One region of the Peribacillus simplex NBRC 15720 genome, then DNA from elsewhere that is predicted to be linked to it. Evidence: riboswitches for the same ligand, from Rfam matches in the RefSeq annotation. Region 1 holds a riboswitch; each other region holds the start of a gene.

Region 1 (7,490 bases):
CAGTGGTTAAAATCATTTTGCGCGGTACAGGATTAATGGCAGCTTCTCCTACTGGAACGGGAAGACCGGGTTTGGTCACACGGCCCACACCGGTCCCTCCATCCAGGATAATCCCAGGTGCATCCGACCAGCTGACAGTAGAGATAATATGTGCCAGATGGGTGGCATCGGGATCATCTCCGGCATCTTTAATGGTTTCCGCACTAACTGCATTTTCCGATATATCATATTTCTCAATAGTGAAAGTGGCATCTCGGCCGATGGGCAAGGAAATCGTTGCTTCCTCAAGTGCATCCCCCGTGATCAAAGCGGTCAATGCCGCTTTGGTCACGGCTGTCGAACATGCTCCCGTCGTATACCCATGACGCATTTGTGAGGGGTCTTTTTTCACTTTCTTTTCCATGTTTTTTAACTATCAGCTAAAAGGGAAATCGCGTTCAATGCTGCAACAGTGACAGTACTTCCACCTTTTCGGCCAATATTCGTAATGAATGGCACTTCTGTGATCTTAGCCAGTTCCTCTTTAGATTCCGCTGCAGAAACAAACCCAACAGGCATTCCAATGATTAAGTCCGGTTTTGCAATCCCTTCTTTAATAAGGCGAATGAGCTCAAGTAAAGCGGTAGGTGCATTGCCAATGGCATAAATGCCCCCTTCATTTTCATTAACGGCTTTTTGCATCGAAATGATCGCCCTTGTCGTATTCAAACGTTTTGCTTCGACCATCACATCTGGATCTGAAATATAGCAATGAACGTCCCCGCCGTGTTTTTGAAATCTTTTTTTGCCTGTACCGCTCTCGATCATTTGCACATCAGCAATGACATGTCTACCTTTGCGAATGGCTTCCACACCAGCTTGAATGGCATTTGGATGAATGATGACACTTCTTCCCAATTCAAAATCCGCTGAAGCATGAATGACCCGGCGGACGATCTTCCATTCATCCTCAGAAAAATCATGATTGCCCATTTCTTCAGCAATGATTGAAAAGCTATAATCATATATTTTGTCCGGGTCTACAGTTAGTGGTTTAAAATCCGTTTTAAAATCCATCTTGCATTCCTCCTAATTTTCATTTAGCTGTTTATTCAACTCGGCAATGACATGATCAAAACTGGAATGTACATTTTGATAGTCCACATCCGGTCGCGATATCATAATCGTCTCTATTCCACATTCCAACGCGGCTTCCAATTTCTCGTCAACCGCACCGACCTTGCCACTTTCTTTGGTTATCATCAATGTGACGCCATACTGTTCATATAGAGCTTTATTTAATTCTTTGGAAAATGGACCTTGAATCGCAACGATATTTTTTTGTTCAATGCCCAGCTGCGCACATTTTTCCATATTGTCCATGCGTGGCAGCATTCTCGCTATGACTCTGGTATTCTCGAGCCCAACCAATTCTTTTGCGAACACGGCTAGGGTTTTACTTCCGGTCGTGAGCATAATGACTCCCCGTTTTGAAGCGGCAAGTTTGGCAGCTTCCTCATAATCACGGACAACTATCAATTTATCATTCTGAAACCGTTGGCTTTCACGCTCATAACGAATATAAGGAACATTGGCTGCCTTTGCTCCGTTAAGGGCGTTTTTGGATGCTTCTTCCGCAAATGGATGACTTGCATCAACTACAGCATGAAAACCTTTTTCAGAGATTAAAGATGTCATATCCTCTGCAGTTAATCGGCCAATCCGGGTAGATATCCCTGCATCTTGCAAACTCTTAGCCGCCGACCCAGTTACAACAGTTGCCAAAACCTTGAATCCCACCTGCTGCATCTCAATCGCTAATTCCCTTGCATCACTTGTACCCGCCAAGAACAAAATCATTTTGACGTCCCCACCACTTGCCCATCATGATCGTGGTCATGATCGTGATCGTGATGATGGTCATGATCGTGATCGTGATCATGGTGGTGGTCGTGGTCGTGATGGTGATGATGGTGGGCATGTCCATGTTCCTCGACATGTTTACGATAGTTTTCCAAATCACGTGCCCCACTTGACCTGCCTTCACTAGCTTCAATTACTCGCTCTTGGAGAATGTTCTGTAATGTTGGATGATACCCAAAATACTTCGCCAAAATGAATTCTCGATCATGATAATGCTCTTGATAGCCTATAAGCATATCCTCCATTCTTTCCATCAACACGCCTGTGAAGAGGAAATATGGCAGCATCACTACTTTTTTTGCCCCTAACCGGATGCATCGTTCAATACCTTCATCAACGTGCGGGTCCGTTACACCCATGAAAGCTGTTTCGACCCATTTAACGTTTAATTTTTCCCATAATAATCGTGAAATTTTATATATATCACTATTTGCATCAGCATCACTGCCACCTCGGCCAATTAGCAATATTGCTGTCTCAGCATGTTCAGCGGTTGTATCGAATCCCGCTTCCTCAAGACGGTCTGTCAGGATTGTCAATACATCATGGTGAACCCCGATCGTTTGGCCATATGTGAATTTCACTTCTGGATACTTGGTTTTCCCATCCTCTATTTCAGCTGGGATATGTAATTTCGAATGTCCTGCATGCAACAAAATGATCGGTATGACGATAACTTCAGTAGCTCCTCGTTTTACACAATTATCAATGCCTTTAGATATATTCGGTACCGCAAATTCTAAGAAGCACGTTTCTACTAGGAAGCGCTCGTCCATTGCCGGAATCATATTTTCAATAAAATGAAGGACTTCCTCATTTCCCGAAGCCAAGCGGCTTCCGTGTCCTACGAACAAAACTGCTTTCATTTACTTTCCCCCTCTTGATTAGTCTTCACAAGGCGCAGGCTCAATGTTTATTTTGGGAGCGATGTCCTGATAAGAAAAATTCTGTATCTTTTTCGAACGTTTGAAGTATTTAAAAAGCCGCTCATTTGGATGGGCATTTTGCTTATACTCCCCGACAATGTCCGTAATCAGCTCAACTAGCTGTTCCGGTTCAATGCCTTCCGCAACCGGCTGACCTGGATGGGCTGTTCTTCCAACCGGTTTAGCTCCAAGAAATAAGTCGAACTTCCCTTTTCGGAAGACAATCCCAATATCATCCATCACAGCACTATAACAAGCCATCCCACACCCATTAAATCCGATGTTCAATTCCTTGGGCATTTTCATTCCGCCAAGCACCCGGTGTATTTCATCTGCATAAGGAATGGATTCCGCTTTTTCACCATCACAGAAATCACAGGCTTTTAATGTCAGTACATCTCCAATCGGCGATAATAGAAAGTTTGCTGATTGCAACTTCCCCGTAATGACTTCCGGATCAGTTGTCGGAATCTTTAATACAATTTTATGATTTGGCGTGTATTCCATCGTTCCCTTTTCCCCGACAACCTCCGCAAGTGTCATCATTTGTTTGGGAGTGAATTGTTTATTCGCCACACCTGGACTAACGGCAAGCTCGAATACCGACTCTATTTTTTGCTGAACAATCGGCTTAATGGATTGCTGAATGGTTTGGCCTTTGACTCTCGACAGGGCTTCCATTGCCATTTCAAAGGAAGCTGGCTTCTTTTCTGGTGCTTTTGTAAGTAATCCAACTCCTCCAGCAGACTCGGTAAAGGCTTCTTGATCTAACGCCCACGGTTCCGCTTCTTTTTGCAGACGCTGATGCGGCTTCAATGTTTGCTTTTCCGAATTCAAAGTATATTTCCTCTGATAGCCTCTTGGTGTGATGATTTTGTCATCATATAAAAAGGTGGATGAATTACCAATAATGACGGTGGTCAACATTCCAATATCGTGATTCAACATATCTTTCAAATTGGTTATGACAATATCCTGCCTATCGCGATAAGCACTTTTCACCAACCCAACAGGTGTATCTGGCGAACGGTAGCGGAGGAGAATTTTCTGTGTTTCAACAATTTGCCTGGTCCGCCTGCCGCTGCGCGGATTATAAAGTGCAATGACAAAGTCTGCCATTGCAGCTGCCTCAACCCTTTTAGCGATCAGTTCCCAAGGAGTTAAATGATCACTGAGGCTAATCGTACACGAGTCGTGCATGACTGGTGCCCCAAGTAAAGATGCACAAGAGTTGATTGCAGAAATGCCAGGAATGACTTCAATGCCCACTCCAGTTTCTTCTTTCCAGCCTTTTTCAATCAATACTTCATAAACCAACCCTGCCATCCCGTAAACTCCGGCATCTCCGCTGGAAATTACCGCCACTTTCTTTCCCAGCTCCGCTTGTTTCACTGCTTCCTGTGCACGTGATACTTCTTCAGTCATCCCCGTACTAATAATCGTTTGATCTGTAAGCAGTCCCTGAATGAGCTCAACATAAGTTTTATAACCAATGATGTAGTCACTTTCTTGAAGGGCTTCGACAGCACGTTTGGTAATGTGTTCAAAATTCCCTGGCCCAAAGCCCACGACGAATAATTTACCGTTTGTACTCATTAAGACATCTCCTTTTACGCTTTGTTCTTTGAAATACCCGTATGAGCAGGAAAATCTGGATTTGGTGTCATTTCCCCATCATTGAATTGGTAGATCATTTGTGGAACAAACTCCCCATCATCAATATGGCTGACAATCTGCCGACCGAAATCAGGCGTTTCCACTCGATACCAGTTTCCTTGGGGATAGGCAATCACAACACAGGCATCCTTACATCTTCCGTTACAGCGTGTCCTGGTTGTATGGATTTTCAAATCCAGTCCTTTGGAAGTAATTTCATCGCGAATCGCTTGGGTTACTTCTTCCCCGCCCTTTTTCATGCAGCTGCTCCCATTACAAATCAACAGATGCGTATTTGTACCCGTCAAGTTCCAAGTAGTCATCTTTTTCCTCCTGAATTCAGGGAAAAGGCAAAATAAAAAACCTTAACATTAGAGTCAAGGTTTAAAAAAACTATATGAATGAGGAGCCCCAGGCAAGCATGCCCAATCTCCTAAAATCGTCATAGTCCTTCTACCTTTCCCTCCGAAAAGTATCATGCAATTTTAAAAGCAGGTTTCCTGGCTTACGCTTCATTTTACTTTGTCCCTTCCCGGCATCATGCCAGTGGCTATCGACAATTTCATCAGCGTTTACAGTAGCGGGGGCTGCATCGGATTTTCACCGTTTTCCCTATTATCCCTTGCTTATTCAGACAAGAGCACTTTTAAAAATGAAATATTTGGTTTTATTATACATTCTAACTAACTTTATCTATCATATAACAACTTTATCAAAATTCAATAGTTTATTCCGACTGTTTAGAAAAGTTTAATAGTGTAAAACCAGTTACAATCCTTTCCTCGCAACAAACTTCGTCCCGAAAAAAAAGATAGTGTAGCTGGAATTATTTCTTTATGGTACACTATACGAGAATTTTCAAATAATTACATAAGTTTTATGGTGTTGAATTCCTCGGAATTCAGCTTAAAAGGGAAGCCGGTGAAAATCCGGAGCGGTCCCGCCACTGTAAAGGGAAGTCCTATTACTTTAACTTTAATCCACTGTCAAATGAGATGGGAAGGATGTAACGGGATGATGAACCTAAGCCAGGAGACCTGCCATGAAGTGTGAAACTGTTTCAGCCTACGAGGATGGGTGTGCGGATCAGGCAGAAAGGCCCATTGTTGGTTTATGCTGCAAAATTCCTGTTCATTACGCACTTCTTTCCCTTGAGAGAAGTGCTTTTTATGTTGGGCGCCGCTTTTCTTCTAAAGATTGATCAGAAAAATTAAAAGTGTTGAAAGGAGAAAGAATGAAAAGAACCAATTGGAAAATTCTTTATTTTGTCATTTTACTGCTTTTTGTCCCAAAACGGGCAATGGCCATGCATATCATGGAGGGCTTTTTACCCATTGAATGGGCTATATTCTGGTGGGCCGTGACGCTTCCATTTTTAATCTTGGGTTACCGGTCCATTAGGTCCAAAGTAAGGGAAAACCCAGAAACAAAAATGATACTTGGCCTATCGGGCGCATTTGTATTTATCTTATCTGCCCTTAAGATTCCTTCCGTTACGGGAAGTTCTTCACACCCTACCGGAGTTGGATTGGGTTCCATTTTATTCGGACCATTGGCCATGAGTGTCGTTGGCTCCATCGTTCTGTTATTTCAAGCTGTTTTACTGGCTCACGGAGGATTGACGACATTAGGGGCCAATGCATTTTCCATGGCGGTTTGCGGCCCTTTCATTGCTTACTTTGTCTTCAAGGGCGCTACTAAATTGGGGTGGTCTTTCTCTCTTGCCGTTTTCTTGGCAGCTGCTTTTGGAGATTTAGGAACCTATGTGGTAACTTCCGTTCAACTTGCTCTTGCTTTTCCATCCGAGGTAGGAGGATTCATGGCCTCTTTCAGTAAATTTGCAGGGATTTTTGCCCTGACCCAAATTCCCTTGGCAATTAGTGAGGGGTTATTGACAGTCGTCGTGATGAATTTCTTGAAAAAATACAATCTAGGCGAGTTGAAATTGCTGCGAGTTTTATCTAAGGAGGCCCGTTAACATGAAAAAAAGTTTACTGCTGCTTTTCCTGGTCGTCATTCTTGCTACCATACCATTAATCACCCAACAAGGTACGGAATTTGGCGGTGCCGACGGCGAAGCTGAAGAAGCCATCACTAAAATCCAGCCGGAATACAAGCCATGGTTCAACAATATTTGGGAACCGCCAGGTGCAGAAACCGAAAGCTTATTATTTGCGTTGCAAGCTGCAATCGGAGCTGGTTTCATTGGTTATTTCATAGGTGTAACGAAGCAAAGGAATAAGCTAACCAAACAAGAAATTCCCGAAAAATCGAAGCATGTTACTCATTGATAAATATGCCTATTTCAATGGGCTAAAGGATGTACATCCGTTGGAAAAAATGGTTTTTGCACTCTCCCTTTTGCTATTTTCGTTAACGGTAAGGGATATGACCGTTTCGCTCATCACTTTTACGGTGATGAGCGCTTTAATCATTTTTGCGGCAAAAATCCCGCTTTCCTATTATCTTAAATTACTTCTATTACCAGGATTTTTTATAATATCAGGTACAATTACTATCCTTTTTTCTTTTACAAGCAAATTTACTTCGATTTCGAATATATGGTGGTCCTGGGAGGTCGGGAACTGGCAAATATTCATCAGCGATGATAGCGTAGGTACAGTGATCAATTTGATCACTGTCGTATTAGGCAGCATCAGCTGTTTATATTTCCTTACCTTAACTACACCCATTACCGTCATCCTATCCGTGATGCGAAAACTTAAAGTGCCTTCCTTATTGGTCGATTTAATAGAATTGACCTATCGCTTCATCTTTATTTTTTTAGAAACAGCTTTGGCCATTCACCAATCACAAGCTTCACGGCTGGGGTATGGTTCGTTAAGGAAAGGCATTCGATCTCTCGGATTACTAATCTCATCATTATTTTTAGGAGTATTGCAGCGCTCTGGACATTTGACGATGGCCATGAACGCAAGAGGCTATCAGGAGAACCTTTCCTATATCGAGGATACTTACACCTATTCCTCACGCAATTGCCTGGTC
Region 2 (7,490 bases), 1.6 Mb from region 1:
AGGTTCCATATGCTTCACTTGGTTCCAGACCGTAACCTCCGGATAAAAGCCTTGTTCAATTATTTCCAAACGGGCCAAGTGATGCAGTGAATGAACGATATGGTTGTATGCCTCAAGATAATGGCCTTTTTCAAAGAAGCTTTTCCCATCCATGTACCTGCGAATTAACTTCGCGAATTCCATCCCCATCTTTAACTTCCTTCCATAGAAGGGGAACTCCCGAATTTCGGTTTTCAAACGGTCCAAATATTCATTCCGATCAAAAAGGACCTTCCCGTTATATATCCAGTCAACCACTTTGCGGTTCGTCCCTAATAGGAGCCATTCTTTTAATTGATCTTCCTTTACGATATGCAAGGCTGCCTTTTTATCCTGGTAAGTGTAATGTTTTAAAAACACGGCCTCTTCGGCTTCGTCTGCTATTACAAAAAGAATGTAGTCAAATGTATCGGTAATCGGGCTATTATCATCTCTTTTTTCTATTAACAAGATTCCAAGTGTAGATTTTAAACTTGCTCGCTCTTGATAAATCGGGCGAAGGATATCTTCCATCATAAATTCCTCCAAAACCTTTTTTTTTTAGACTTTCGACAAAACTCTTCAATTTCCTGCTTATTTCCCTTACCCCAAACCAATTCAATTCAAAAGTAATATGTATCCTTAATTTCTTTTTTGTTCCATCCATTGTTTATGTTATAGTTAAAGTTATATTTTAGGAGGGACAATCCATGGCTAAATATTCTAGCAAAATCAATAAAATACGTACTTTTGCTTTGAGTTTGATTTTCATTGGCTTTATCGTAATGTACCTTGGGCTATTCTTCAAAACGCACCCTGTTGTCATGACGATTTTCATGGGTCTGGGCCTTTTATTCATAATCGCAAGCACCGGCGTTTATTTTTGGATTGGAATGCTTTCTACAAAATCAATCCAGGTTGTCTGCCCTAACTGCGGCAAACCTACAAAAATACTAGGGCGTGTAGATATTTGCATGCATTGTGAAGAACCATTGACACTTGACAGAAAGTTGGAAGGCGAAGAATTCAACGAAAAATATAACCGAAAAAGCCTGCATGACTAGGTCGCCTAACTTAATTCCCTTTCAAGAAGTCTTTAACAATTGTATCATTTCTTCATAACATAAAAAAAAGTTCCAACCAAGTGGAGGAACTTTTTTTAATGCGATTCTTTTTTCGCACAATCCGTACAATCGCCGTAGATTTCCATCCGATGGTGACTAACATTGAAACCGGTGACTTGTGCTGCGAAATGCTCGACTTCATCCAATGCAGGATAATCGAAATCCACAATTTTTCCGCAAGTTTGGCAAATTACGTGATAATGATTCGTCGTCACGAAATCAAACCTTGCTGAAGAATCACCATACGTAAGTTCTTTTACCAAACCTACCTCACGGAAAACACGCAGGTTGTTATAAACCGTTGCCACACTCATATTCGGAAACTTGCCTTCCAGCGCTTTATATATATCATCAGCGCTAGGGTGGGACATGGAGCTTATCAAATACTCAAGTATCGCATGGCGTTGAGGAGTTATTCTTACACCGGTATCTTTTAAGGAATCCAACGCTTCTTTTAACTGAACTTCAGACACCGTCATCCACCTCTTTTTCTCATTAAGTATGAATTCTTAAATTATAATATTTATAAATAGTGTACCTTTTATGCGTTGAATTTGTCAATAATTCAATGGCTTAACCATTCTTTTTTAGTTTATTCATGAACACAGTGAATCTTTCCCATTTTTGCATTGAGTTTAGTATCCCCTAGATAAGTCAATTACGTTGGTGAAGTCTTTTCCAGCTTTCATGTATTCACGCATGTTTTTTTCGAAAATGGCAAAGGTTCTTGGTAAATATTCTCCGCTTTTACTTGATAGATGCGGTGTGACTGTAACATTCTCCATCTTCCAAAACGGATGCCCTTTTCCTAAAGGTTCCGGATCAAATACATCCAAGATGGCATGAGACAATTCCCCAGCATCCAGGGCTTCGATCAACTCTTCATCGTTAATCAGGTCACCGCGGCCAATATTCACGAATACTGCAGATTCTTTCATTACTTTAAAGTGTTCTTTTTGCAAAAAGCCCTTCGTTTCATCCGTACTTGGCAAGACTGATACGATATAATCGGCTCCCGGTATGGCTTCCAATAAATTATCCATGGTATAAAGGTAATCGATGGATTCCACTGGTTTCCCGCTCCGGTTCACTCCCATCGTCGTCATCCCAAAAGCTTTCCCAAGACGAGCCACTTCCCCTCCAATTGCACCGACACCAATAACGATCATAGTCTTGCCATTCAATTCCCCTACTTCAATCTTTCTATCCCACAGTTCTTCCTTTTCATTCTTCATAAGCAATTTCAATTTCTTTTCATATTGCAAAAGCATTCCTATCGTATACTCAGCCATTGGGATTTTATGAATGCCTCTTGCGTTGGTCACCAGAATGCCACGTTCCTCAATGGCTTTAAATGGCATTAATTCCATCCCTGCACTCATGACCATGATCCATTTCAAGTTCGCCGCTTTCCCAATGATTTCTTCAGTTAAGTCTTCACCATATGTAATTAAGATTTCCGCTTCACGAAGCGGGCCATCCGTCCATCCTTTTTGATAAATGAAGTTCAATTCAGGAAAAGCTTCCATCATCTTCGTTTGGATGCCTTCATTCGGAATGACAGTTGAAAGTATTAACATGTTTATCTCTCCCTTTTAATTAACATAAAAAAACACGGGCTCTATGTGTCCCGCGCAACTTTCTCTGAGGAGGTATTCCCTTAATAAAGCATATTCAGGTGTCCCCTTTTTGAGTTGGACAAAAGCCTTACCCTTATTAAAAAAGGCTTAATTTTAAAGAATTTGGGTTTAATGCATGTAATTCCGGCAAAATGAAAACGCCATCCCTTCTGATCAGGACGTCGTCAAAATAGATGTCACCACCACCATATTCGGGACGCTGGATCAAGACCATATCCCAATGTATCGATGAACGGTTTCCATTATCAGCTTCTTCATAGGCAAGTCCAAGAGCCAAGTGCAGACTCCCGCTTATTTTCTCATCGAACAAGATATCGTCCATAGGTTCCAATATGTATGGATTGATTCCAATTGCAAACTCCCCGATAAACCGGGACCCCTCATCAATATTAAGAATTTGGTTCATTTCAGAGTCACGATTGGATGTCGCTTTAATGATTTTTCCCTTTTTAAAGTTTAATTCTATTTCACTAAAGGTGATTCCTTCATAGGTTGTTGGTGTGTTGAAGGCTATCCTTCCATTGAGACTATCTTTTATGGGTGCCGTAAAAACTTCTCCATCCGGTAAATTCTTTTTTCCGGCACATATGATGGCAGGCATATCTTTGATGGAAAAGGTCAAATCTGTCCCAGGTGAAACGATCCTGACTTTGTCAGTTCGTTCCATCAATTGTTTTAACGGTTTCAAGGACGCCTCCATTTTCCCGTAATCCATGGTGCATACGTTCAAAAGGAAGTCTTGGTACCTATCGAAGGTCATGCCGGCTTTATGCGCGGATGCGTTGGTGGGATAATTAAGCAAGACCCAACGTCGGTTGTTTACATAGAAAAGAGTGGGGGATTTCATTGCCTCCCCTTGAAGACGGTGCCTCTCGATGGGAACATCAGTCATTTCCACATCGTTTTCTTCCCCTGTGATGATGATGACTGCATCGATATCCCTATATTTCTTCAAGGCCCATTGCGAAGATATGTCAAGTTGTTCCTTCACATTCCCTTGTAACAGGTGGCGGCTTATCTCATCGTCTTCGAGTTCTACATATGGATAAGCACCAACTCTGTATATTTCATCAATCAGTTCTTTCAATAATGGTTTCGTGTTGATATGCCCCCGTATGAGGATTCTCTCTTTTGGCTGTAATTGTATCGAATGATGAATCAGCCTGGCTGCAAGCTTCGTTATTCGCTCATCCTTCATCTGCCTGTCCCTTATTTTTCGAGGTCGCGAAGAGTTTCAAGCGCTTCTTCGACGTGGCCTTTGACTTTTACTTTACGCCATTCTTTGACTACCTTACCAGACTTATCAATCAGAAAAGTTGAACGTTCAATGCCCATATACTCCTTGCCGAAGTTCTTTTTCAATTGCCAAACATCAAATGATTCAGCCGCTTCATGATTTTCGTCAGCCAGCAGCAGAAAAGGCAATCCATGTTTCTCGATGAATTTTTCATGACGTGCCGCTGGATCTGGGCTGATACCAATGATTACAGCGTTCAATTCCTCGAATTGCTCATTATGGTCCCGGAAATCACAGGCCTCCGTCGTGCAGCCTGGCGTCATGTCTTTTGGATAGAAATATAAAACAATGTATTTCCCCTTAAAATCCGATAGCGATACCATTTCGCCATTGTTTGCAGGGAGTTTGAAATCAGGTGCTGTTTCACCAATTTTAACAGTCATATTGAACCCTCCATTTTTTTCATTATGGTAAGAGTACCCAATAATCGAAAGAAAAACAACTTTCATTTATCCCTCCTATCTTTCTGCTCCAGATCGATCACCGTCCGAATCACGAACGCTGCCGGCAGTGTATACCCGATGAAAGCCTGAATGGTAGCTATCATCCTGCCCATGCCAATTGGGGCTATATCTCCATACCCCACAGAAAACATCGTCATCGCACTAAAATAAAAAGAAGTCTTCAACTGTTCATAGAAAGTGCCATCCAATCGATTGCCCATATCAAGAATCACCGAATGATTCTGAAGCTCGTATAATAAATAAATCAGTGCAAACCCAACTAATATCGTCGCATATAAATTGCCAAGCCACAGCATATCCTCCAGAGAAAATTTCTTTCCTCCCGACTCAACAAGAAATAACGTACGAATGCTCATCACCATGCAAAAAATGATTCCTGCAATCAAGATGTAGAAAGTCATCCCCCACGCCCCATTTCAAAACGCCACTCCCTCTATACATACTCCCTGTCCAAACAATATATTCTTTTTTAGGAACAGACCTCAGCCTTATACCCACACTTCCAATTAACGGTTACAATTCCCGAATCTTTTTTCCATGTTGACCCTTTTGGTCGGATATGTTACGATTGTCTAAATTTTTATAATAGTTTTTATTTTATAAATCTTTGACCTGCAAACAGTTATCAAGGCAGGTTTTGCAAAATTTCATATGTGGAAATAGGTTCCTAATTTTCATTAGGATTAAAAGGGAAGTCCGGTGTAATTCCGGCACGGTCCCGCCACTGTAATGGGAATGTTAGCGCCATCCAATATGCCACTGATCAAAGGATCGGGAAGGCCCGCCGCTAATGATATTCCCTAAGTCAGGAGACCTGCCTATTTCGACAACACTGTTTTAACCTACGGGAGATAGGGAGGTGTTAGGGACCTTATAATTGTAAGGGGCATTCTGCCTCTTTATTTTAAGCATTTCTAACTTTCTCTTTTGACGGTTAGGGATGCTTTTTTTATTGATCAAACAAATGAATGTAGGAGGATGGGAATTTTGAAAAGCAGTAGTTTGGGTTACCCTCGAATCGGGGAAGATCGTGAATGGAAACGTACATTAGAAGCTTACTGGTCCGGAAAAATCGATGAAGCAGAATTTACGGCACAACTAAAAGCCATCCGTTTAGGCAACTTACAAAAACAGAAGAAACGAGGCATTGATATCATTCCTGTCAACGACTTCACTTTCTATGATCAAATGCTGGATATGTCCGTAATGTTCGGTCTTGTTCCTGAGCGTTATTCAGCTTATGAAGGCGGGAGCGTTCCCCTTTCCGTTTATTATTCAATGGCTCGCGGAAACAATGATGAAGTCGCTTCCGAAATGACGAAATGGTTCAATACGAACTATCACTATATTGTCCCTGAATTAAAACTGTCACAGCTGACTTTAACAGAAAATAAACCACTTGCAGCATATCGGGAAGCCAAGGAAAAGCTAGGGATTGAAACTAAGCCCGTGTTGATCGGACCTTATACTTTCATCTCCCTTTCCAAAGGCTTCAATAAACAAGAAATCCCTGGCATCATCCTGAGCCTGCTTCCCCTATACACGCAAATCCTGCGGGAGTTGGAGCAAGAAGGCGTGAAGTGGGTTCAAATGGACGAACCTTCTCTTGTTTCATCCATTTCCAAAGATGATATGCAAACTGTTACTTACCTCTATGAAAAACTGAATGAAGCAGCACCAAACCTGAACATCATGCTACAAACATACTTTGATGCCGTGGAACATTACCAAGAAGTCATCGAATTACAAGTCCAAGGAATCGGTCTTGATTTTGTACATGATAAGGGGAGGAATCTAAGTAATCTTGAAGCATTCGGTTTCCCGAAGGACAAAGTGCTTGCTGCAGGTGTGATTGACGGAAAAAATATTTGGCTATCTGATTTATCGAAAAAAATCCAATTGATCGAGACTCTTAAGAAAAAGGTAGCCGAAGACCAAATTTGGCTTCAGCCCTCTTGTTCCCTGCTTCATGTCCCGGTGACCGTTCGTAATGAAACCGCCCTTTCAAAAGAAGTGAAAGAGGCCCTTGCATTCGCTGATGAGAAACTTGAGGAAATCACACTCTTGGTCAAAGGGAATAATCAAGGCTTTGAAGCAATTGCCGAAAAAGTCGATGCAAATAAATTTACGGTTCAAACGTTAGCAAGTTCAAATGCACGGAATCACGGGAGTGTACAATCCAATGTCGAAAAGGTTAAAACCAGGACCTCCGGCCGTCAGCTTCCATTTAAAGAACGTTACCAAAAACAACAGGAATTTTTCAAATTGCCTTTTCTTCCTTCGACTACGATCGGTAGCTTTCCGCAGACACTTGAAGTTAAACAAGCACGCGGGAAATTCAAAAGAGGAGAATGGACCGCTTCGCAATATGAAACATTCGTTAACGAAGAAATCGGCAGGTGGATCGAAATCCAAGAAGAAATCGGTTTGGATGTTCTCGTTCACGGGGAATTCGAACGGACGGATATGGTTGAATACTTCGGCCATAAGTTAGGCGGATTCGTCTTTCTAGAAAAGGGTTGGGTACAATCCTATGGATCCCGCTGCGTGAAACCACCAGTCATCTACGGCGACATCCATTTCATCGAACCGATGACAGTCAGGGAAAGTGTATACGCACAATCCCTTACGAAGAAGACGGTAAAGGGAATGCTTACAGGTCCTGTTACGATTTTGAACTGGTCATTTGTCCGTGATGATACTTCCAGGGAGAATGTTTGCTATCAGCTGGCACTCGCTTTAGAAAAAGAAGTCATTGCATTGGAATCCGCTGGAATTAAAATGATTCAGGTTGATGAGCCTGCACTTAGAGAAGGTCTGCCATTGAAAAAAAGCGATCGCGATGAGTATTTGAACTGGGCTGTAAATTCATTCTTGATATCCACATCAAGCGTGGAGGATACAACCCAAATTCACACGCATATGTGCTATTGCGACTTCAACAGTT
Region 3 (7,490 bases), 2.5 Mb from region 1:
ATCCAACTTGCTTATTATCGTTCCTATCCATTTGACTGGATGCGGCCAATTTGGCGGATCACCAATTAATAGATCAAGGAAAAACGCCAGCGTAACTGCCAAAAGATGCTGAAAAATCATAAATCCTCAATCCGTTTCCGAGTATTCTTTAATGCTTCCACTGTACAATCATAAACACCGCGACTGATCAGCTTCCCTAACGGAGTGATGGTGCCCGCATATTGAAGCTTTGCACCTCTTTGAGTTGCCGCAATCAAAATGCTGTCTGTCGATGTTCCTGTTGCACATGTATTTGTCACCTTATCCATGACATGCAAATCATGAAGGGCTTTTACTTTTGCCTCGGTCGCAGTAACTATGCTGTGGATGAAAGCCTCTTCTGCCAAATGCCCATTTACGAATATCCAAGTATTTATCGTTCCTGGAGCGGAACTCCAAGAATGCCGGTCTGCTAAAGAAGCGTCGATGGCATTGCCTACACCAGCTGTCACGATAATAAAAACCGAGAAATCTTCAGCTCTTAGTAGCTTGAAAGCAACCGTATCGAGATAGACAGCTGTCATCATCCCTACCGTTTCCTGAGGTTCAAAACCATGAGTCTTTAAATAGTCGGCCATTTCAACATGATGGTCCTCGCAATCATAGCCATGATGGACGTGCCTATTCACAAAATATTTATGCCAGCCCGTCCCTGAACCAGTCACTCCAGAAGACATCGTTCTAAGCATGATCGGAGAATCCAATTGAATCATCTCAGGACCGACTGTCAAATAAGAACCATCGATTTCCAATGGGATAGTATCATGGACATGCTTTTCCGGAACGATGAACATCTGTGGTTTCGGAAGGGCGGGATGTGGATGTTTTTCGATCGTCGTATGATATACATCCTGAATCCGTTCCTGTTGGAGCACTTCGTTCGGCACATCAACAACCTGAATCTGCCCTTTCTCAAGCAACATAAGCCGATCACAATATAATCCTGCTAAATTCAAATCATGAAAAATTGAAATAACGGTCAACTTCTGCTCTTTTGCCATTTTCCTCATTAGATCAAGAAGATCTTTTTGATAGGAAAGATCCAAGTGGTTCGTAGGTTCATCCAAAAAAAGGATTTCCGGCTCTTGAGCAAGTGCCTGTGCCAGCAAGACCCTTTGTCTCTCCCCTCCTGATAATCGTTCAAAATGAAGATCCTGAAAATCAGCTACTCCCGTTTGTTCCATAACTCGTTGGACAATCGATTCATCTTCTGCGGACCAACTATGGAACCAACCTGATTGATGGGCATATCGCCCAAGTGAGACCGTCTCTTTTACTGAATAGGAGAAAGCTAATGAGGAATGTTGAGGGAGCACAGCAATGACCTGTGCAAGTTGCTTTGACGAATAATCCTTCAAATCCCTACCTCTTATCCGTACGCTTCCGCCATTATAATCGAGCACCCCGCTAAGCATGCTTAAAAGCGTCGTTTTCCCGCTGCCATTTGGACCAAGAATCCCGAATAATTCCCCTTTATGTACATCAAAAGAGACAGAGTCCAAAACAGCTTTGTTATGATATCCACCTGTTAACCCTCTTACTTCAAGCATCCGTTTTTACCCTTCTCTCCGTCTCTTTAATAAAATCAGCGCAAATGCAGGTGCCCCGATAAGTGAGGTGATCACCCCGATCGGCAGTTCCGATGGGGCAATGATCGTTCGTGCCACAAAATCCGCCAATATTAAGAATCCGCTTCCTATCAACAATGACAACGGAAGTAAATGTTTATGGTCAGGCCCCCAAATCTTTCGGACAAAATGAGGAATGACCAATCCTACAAAGCCAATCGCCCCCGAAACGGCAACGGCTGCCCCTGTCAATGTCGAACCGGCTATCAAGATCCACATTTTCCGCCGCTTAACATTCACACCTAAGTGTTTTGCCCGGTCTTCCCCGAAAGTCATCGCATTCAATTCACTTGTATTCATGATCAAGATCAATGAACCAATGATAAAAAACGGCAAAATGATTGCAATGTAATTCCATCCGCGCATTGAAACGCTTCCCATCAGCCAGCCGATGATTTGTCTTAATTCATCACCCGTCAGCGCAATCATCAATGAAATGAAGGCACTTAAAAACGAGCTAAAAATGATCCCCGTTAAAATGATCGTTTCCACTTTCATCGATCGATCCATTTTTTTTGCAAACGTCAGTACACAAAGCATCGTGAGCACTGAGCATAAGATGCTCAGTGCCGGAAGAGTATATAAACCGATGAACGGCAGTGAAATATTCAAGAATATTGTCAATACGGCGCCGACCGATGCTCCTGATGAAATACCCAATGTGTAAGGATCAGCGAGCGGGTTCCGGAGCAGTCCCTGAAAAGCCGCACCCGCAATCGCAAGTGATGCCCCGACCAAACCCGCAAGCAACACACGCGGCAAGCGGATGTTCATCACGATATTCGTAAGCATAACATCCGGATCAGCAGAAATCGGCAAATGGAAAATCTCCTTGCCGATTATTTGCATAAGTACGGGAACCGGTACTGGCACCGAACCAAAGGAAATGCCTATCGTCATTGCGAATAACAAAATTAACAACGCAATCAAATAAGCAAACGCCCATTTAGTTGTCAAATTGGTTCGGATAGACTGATTTGGCAAGTTCCTCTACTCCCTCTATTAAACGTGGACCGGAACGGGTCACCAAGTCTGAATGGACATCAAAGACTTGGTCATTCTTAACAGCATTTACGTCTTGCCATCCTTTTCGGGCCGTCACTTCACTTACTGAATCTTTCGTATAATAACCATACGTTGTAATGATGACATCCGGATTTGCAGCAATCATCGACTCTTCATCAATTTTTGCCCAACCGTCCAATTCAGCAGCAGCATTATCCGCTGAAATAATATTAAGCATTTCATTCATGAACGTATTTTTTCCAGGTGTGTATATTTCCGGTGAAGGCGAAACTTCCACTAAAACGGTCTTCCTATCCTCTTCCTTTACGGATTTGGCTTTTTCCTGAATATCCTTGAGCTTCGTTTTCATATCCGCAACGATTTCTTTTGCCTTATCATGTTCTCCCGTTGCCTGTCCAATCATTTCAATAGACTCATAGACTTGGTCAAAGCTTTGTGCATCATTGACTACGAGGACATCTATTCCAGCATCCTTAAGCTGCTGTAAACCCTCATTTGAATTATGGGCACTTGATGCATGCGCAAGAACAAGGTCAGGTTTCATGGAGACAATCAGCTCCGTGTTCATTTCCATTCCGCCAACTTTTTCAATTTCTTTCGTTTCTTCCGGGTAATTATCATTGTCGGAAACACCAATGACCTTTTTACCCAAACCAAGTGCAAAGACCACTTCCGTATTACTTGGTATCAACGAAACGATTTTCTTCGGCTTTTGTTCTATCGTTATTTTTTCCCCTGTTGCATCTTTAATCGTAATCGGGAAAGCCTTGTGTTGAGCATGATTCGTTTGCTGTTTTTCTTTTCCTTCATCAGTAGCGTCACTGCAGCCAACCATCATGCCTGCAGTAAGCAACATCAACAGTATCAGACCAAAAATTTTCTTCATTTTCATTCCCCACAATCTTTTCATTTAATTTCTTCCCACCTAATAAAGAAAACGCAATCCCGGAAGATGCCCCCAAAACAAAAAGCACCTCCCGTTAAACGGAAGATGCTTGCATGGCAACAATATCATTACGGACTCTTGGGTCTGCCACACACCTTCCCATCCGCGTAGGTTACAGGTGTACGAATTCTGGCAGGTCTCCTGGCTCATGGTCATCGTCAACGGCACCTTCCCATATCTCATACAGTGGTACACAGCCGTCAGCTCCCATATACAGTGGCGGGACCGCGCTGGCATTTCACCAACTTCCCTTTTAAGTCATTAAGACACCAAATCGTTCATATGTATATAATTTTCACTGCCTTCATTATACACCATGTAAGAATCGATTATTATATGATTTTTCTGAACAAGTACGAAATGAGCCGTCCACCTTCAATGATTTGAAGCATTTTCAATCAGTGAAGCAAACCCCTCGACTGATAACCCAGGTGAAATCCGAACTCGATGCAGGGCATGCATCCCTTGGTCCCTTAAAGCCCCCCCAGGTTCAGTAGTGACTGCCATCTTGTATCCAGCTTCTTCTGACAGCCTGAGACTCTCTTCGTTATACCGGCCAACCGGATAGGAAAGCACTGTCGTGTCCTGGTCGAGGATACGGTCGAATAGCTCCTTCGACTGAACCATTTCCGCTTCTTGCTGCTTTGCCGTCATGCGGTTCAGCTCCAAATGGTTGATAGTATGACTTTCGATTGAAATCCCATTCCTGCTCATCTCCACCATTTGATTTTCAGTCAGGTGATGACCTTTATCAATGGACTTCCCGATCATGAAAACAGTTGCTTTCATATCATTTTCTTTTAATATCGGGAAAGCCTCCGTGTAGTTATCTGTATAGCCATCATCAAAAGTAAGCCAGACGCACTTCTCACTTGGCAGCCAATTCTCGGTTAAAACGAGGAATGCTTCTTCAGGGGATAATGTATAGTAACCATTCTCCCGAAGCCAAGCCATTTGTAATTGAAATTCCTCTCTTGGAACCCGAAGGCCATTACCTTCTGAAATGCTGTGATACATCAATATTGGAAGCTCGACCGCGGACTCGGCCGTTATCCAGTCCTCCGTATCGATTTGCTCCTCCAAATCCTGCCCGGTCATATTTTCAGCTGCTTCGACCACTTCAATGTCATCTTCTGCAATCGGCGCAGCCGTCTTTGTGCCTATACCCTCTAAAATCCCTTGTGAACATCCAGGTAGAATCAAAATCCCCAGCAATGCCACCATCCATAAAACTTTATATTTTCCCACTATCATTCTCCTGTTTTTTTCTAGTATAATAGTACCAGAAAACAAATGAATAATAAAGTATTCCATTTAATGAAAAAAAGGGAAATATGAGAGCTTAGTGACCCGCTAAGCATTTATGAGGATTTTTTTTTCATAAGTATAAGCTATTAGCTTGAAAAGTTTGCCTATAAGAAATATAATAAATAAGTCGTCGACTTTTATATATGTCCCAGTAGCTCAGCAGGATAGAGCGACAGCCTCCTAAGCTGTAGGTCGTAGGTTCGATTCCTATCTGGGACGCTAAAGTTTATAAACCCTGTTATAATGCGGTTCTTCCGTGTTATAGCAGGGTTTTTTCTGTTGGTATGACCGTTAAAGCCATAAATTATATGTAGGATAAAAGCACATCTGTATGTAGGAAACAGTGATATTCCATTTCACTATTACTTTTCTATGTCTGGAGGTGCTTTTTTTTTATGAAAAAACACGTTATTAAACAGCGTGGAACATCGTTAAAGGAACGGAAATTGCCAGTAAGACTACGGAAAGTTTCACGATTGAATACACACTGCAAGAAGCCTTAGATATTTTTCTCCGTGCAAAAGTTGCTGAAGGTGTCCGAAAGCGAACATTAAGAGAATATGTACGGCACATTAGGTATTTAACGGAATACTTATCTGTTTATCATCCGTCTTTTATTTACGTTAGTGATCTATCACCTTCTTTCAATAAGCGAATATATCACTTTTTCAAAAAATAAGAAGGCTTATGCAGGCGTTGAACAGCGTGAGAAAACTAATCAAGTTTTTATTTATTACGTCGATACACATCTGCAGATAAATAATGGGTTTTTGGTTATGATACTGCCTTTTTTAAAAATAAATGTTTTAACCTGTCCCATCCGGGTATACAAATACTGTAAGACATTCTCACCAAAGGAGATGATGTGCATGATGAGTACAATCAGAAGCCAATGGAACAAAGAGAATGACGCAGCGGTGTTTAGTCCCGGTGATCAGCGTTAGAGTCAATTGAAGAGTTAGATGATAATCAAGAAGGGAATTACTAGTCTTCTCATCCAAAGGAGGAGGATACTGATCATGAGTATTTACAGCCTATGGAATCCAGAGAATGATGAAGCAATTTTCAGTCCGGGTGATCAGCAGCCATTCAGTATGCTCATACGAGTAGATTCGGATAAACACACACACACTGACAAAACACTTGAATATGAATTACATGGCACCGTACTGAATGAGGTTTAACAGAAGATATATGGAAAGGGATGGAGCGAGCGCTCCATCCCTTTCTGCCGTCATTTTCTTTTATATGAATTTCGCCACTTCATCAAGCGGCCACCTTGTTGTCTGGAAAGATAGGCCTGCCGACAAGAAAAATTGCCCACACCTGCTCCTTGCAAATAAGCCCATAAAAAAGAGCCCTTTCACCATCGAGCTAAAGGTGAAGGACTCTTTTCTTTTATTTATCGAATTTCAGTTTGGCCAAGGCATCGGCCAATGCAGTATTGATCGGCTCTTCTTTATTTTGCTTTTTCATATAATTGGAGACTTCATTTTTGGATACTTTTTGATTTTTATTTTGCCCTCTTCGTTTATTGTAAGAAGAAAGTTTTTCGTGAAAACCGCATTTACAGGTGAATGTCTGTGCTTCTCCTTGACCGCGCATTTCCATCTTTTTGTGACATTGTGGGCATCTGGCATTTGTTACACGTGAAACACCTTTTTTGTGGCCACATTCACGATCTTGGCAGACAAGCATTTTTCCCTTTTTACTATTCACTTCAAGCATCAGCTTGCCACAATCAGGACATTTCGTACCTGACACGTTATCATGCTTGAATTTTTGGTCACTATTTTTGATTTCATGGACGATATTTTTGGCGTAAGCGCGCATATCGCCGATGAAAGCCTGTTTTGGCAGCTTTCCTATTGCAATCGCGGTTAACTTTTGCTCCCATTGAGCTGTCAAAGCTGGAGATCGCAAGTCTTCAGGTGCCAATTGAAGAAGTTGTTTTCCTTTCGAGGTAACGTGAAGGCCCTTTCCCCTCTTCTCGATCAGGAAGCTATTGAACAGTTTTTCAATAACGTCAGCACGCGTTGCAACAGTACCGATCCCGCCAGTTTCACCCAGAGTTTTGATGAGCTCTTTGCTTTCCCCTGCCATGAAGCGAGCGGGATTCTCCATTGCCGAAAGAAGCGACCCTTCATTGAATGGTTCCGGCGGTTTCGTTTCACCTTCTGTTTGTTTCACAGCCGAAATAGTTAAACTGTCACCTTTTTGAACATTCGGAAGCAGTTGCTCAGCAAGGCCATCTTTAGCTTCTTCCTCATCGAATTGGTGATCATAGACTTCCTTCCATCCTGATTTCAGGACGACCTTCCCTTTTGCCATGAACGTCTCCTGCCCCATTTTTGCGGTGATGGTCGTTTGTTCATATTCAAAAGGTGGCATTAATACAGCAAGGAACCTTTTAACGACCAAATCATAGATTTTCGATTCTTTGTCGCTCAGTTTTCCCGGCAGCGGCGTTTGCTCAGTGGGGATGATTGCATGGTGATCAGTGACCTTGCTATCATCCACGAACGATTTATTTGCCTTAATCG

What was found. A riboswitch is a leader RNA that binds a small molecule or an ion and turns the genes downstream of it on or off. The one in region 1 is predicted to bind cobalamin.
Region 2: linked by a shared signal. The riboswitch ahead of metE (5-methyltetrahydropteroyltriglutamate--homocysteine S-methyltransferase) and the one ahead of BS1321_RS00970 ((2Fe-2S) ferredoxin domain-containing protein) in region 1 are both predicted to bind cobalamin.
Region 3: linked by a shared signal. The riboswitch ahead of BS1321_RS12830 (ABC transporter substrate-binding protein) and the one ahead of BS1321_RS00970 ((2Fe-2S) ferredoxin domain-containing protein) in region 1 are both predicted to bind cobalamin.

Annotation. Positions count from the first base shown of each region.
Region 1 is NZ_CP017704.1:190,451-197,940, forward strand. Features, by position in the region: gene BS1321_RS00945 (cobalt-precorrin-5B (C(1))-methyltransferase) at 1-403, opposite strand, end outside; gene BS1321_RS00950 (precorrin-8X methylmutase) at 409-1,056, opposite strand; gene cobK (precorrin-6A reductase) at 1,069-1,839, opposite strand; gene BS1321_RS00960 (sirohydrochlorin chelatase) at 1,836-2,768, opposite strand; gene cobJ (precorrin-3B C(17)-methyltransferase) at 2,787-4,424, opposite strand; gene BS1321_RS00970 ((2Fe-2S) ferredoxin domain-containing protein) at 4,439-4,807, opposite strand; cobalamin riboswitch at 4,958-5,147, opposite strand; cobalamin riboswitch at 5,348-5,543, shown strand; gene BS1321_RS00975 (energy-coupling factor ABC transporter permease) at 5,719-6,462, shown strand; gene BS1321_RS00980 (energy-coupling factor ABC transporter substrate-binding protein) at 6,464-6,775, shown strand; gene cbiQ (cobalt ECF transporter T component CbiQ) at 6,825-7,490, shown strand, end outside.
Region 2 is NZ_CP017704.1:1,829,038-1,836,527, forward strand. Features, by position in the region: gene BS1321_RS08680 (nucleotidyltransferase-like protein) at 1-552, opposite strand, end outside; gene BS1321_RS08685 (YgzB family protein) at 729-1,082, shown strand; gene perR (peroxide-responsive transcriptional repressor PerR) at 1,178-1,621, opposite strand; gene BS1321_RS08695 (D-2-hydroxyacid dehydrogenase) at 1,778-2,722, opposite strand; gene BS1321_RS08700 (aminopeptidase) at 2,859-3,980, opposite strand; gene bcp (thioredoxin-dependent thiol peroxidase) at 3,992-4,462, opposite strand; gene BS1321_RS08710 (potassium channel family protein) at 4,525-4,944, opposite strand; cobalamin riboswitch at 5,188-5,379, shown strand; gene metE (5-methyltetrahydropteroyltriglutamate--homocysteine S-methyltransferase) at 5,522-7,490, shown strand, end outside.
Region 3 is NZ_CP017704.1:2,687,234-2,694,723, reverse strand. Features, by position in the region: gene cbiB (adenosylcobinamide-phosphate synthase CbiB) at 1-120, opposite strand, end outside; gene BS1321_RS12840 (heme ABC transporter ATP-binding protein) at 117-1,589, opposite strand; gene BS1321_RS12835 (FecCD family ABC transporter permease) at 1,596-2,651, opposite strand; gene BS1321_RS12830 (ABC transporter substrate-binding protein) at 2,614-3,579, opposite strand; cobalamin riboswitch at 3,754-3,928, opposite strand; gene BS1321_RS12825 (polysaccharide deacetylase family protein) at 4,015-4,863, opposite strand; tRNA gene BS1321_RS12820 (tRNA-Arg) at 5,093-5,166, shown strand; gene BS1321_RS27495 (hypothetical protein) at 5,967-6,131, shown strand; gene BS1321_RS12815 (DNA topoisomerase III) at 6,346-7,490, opposite strand, start outside.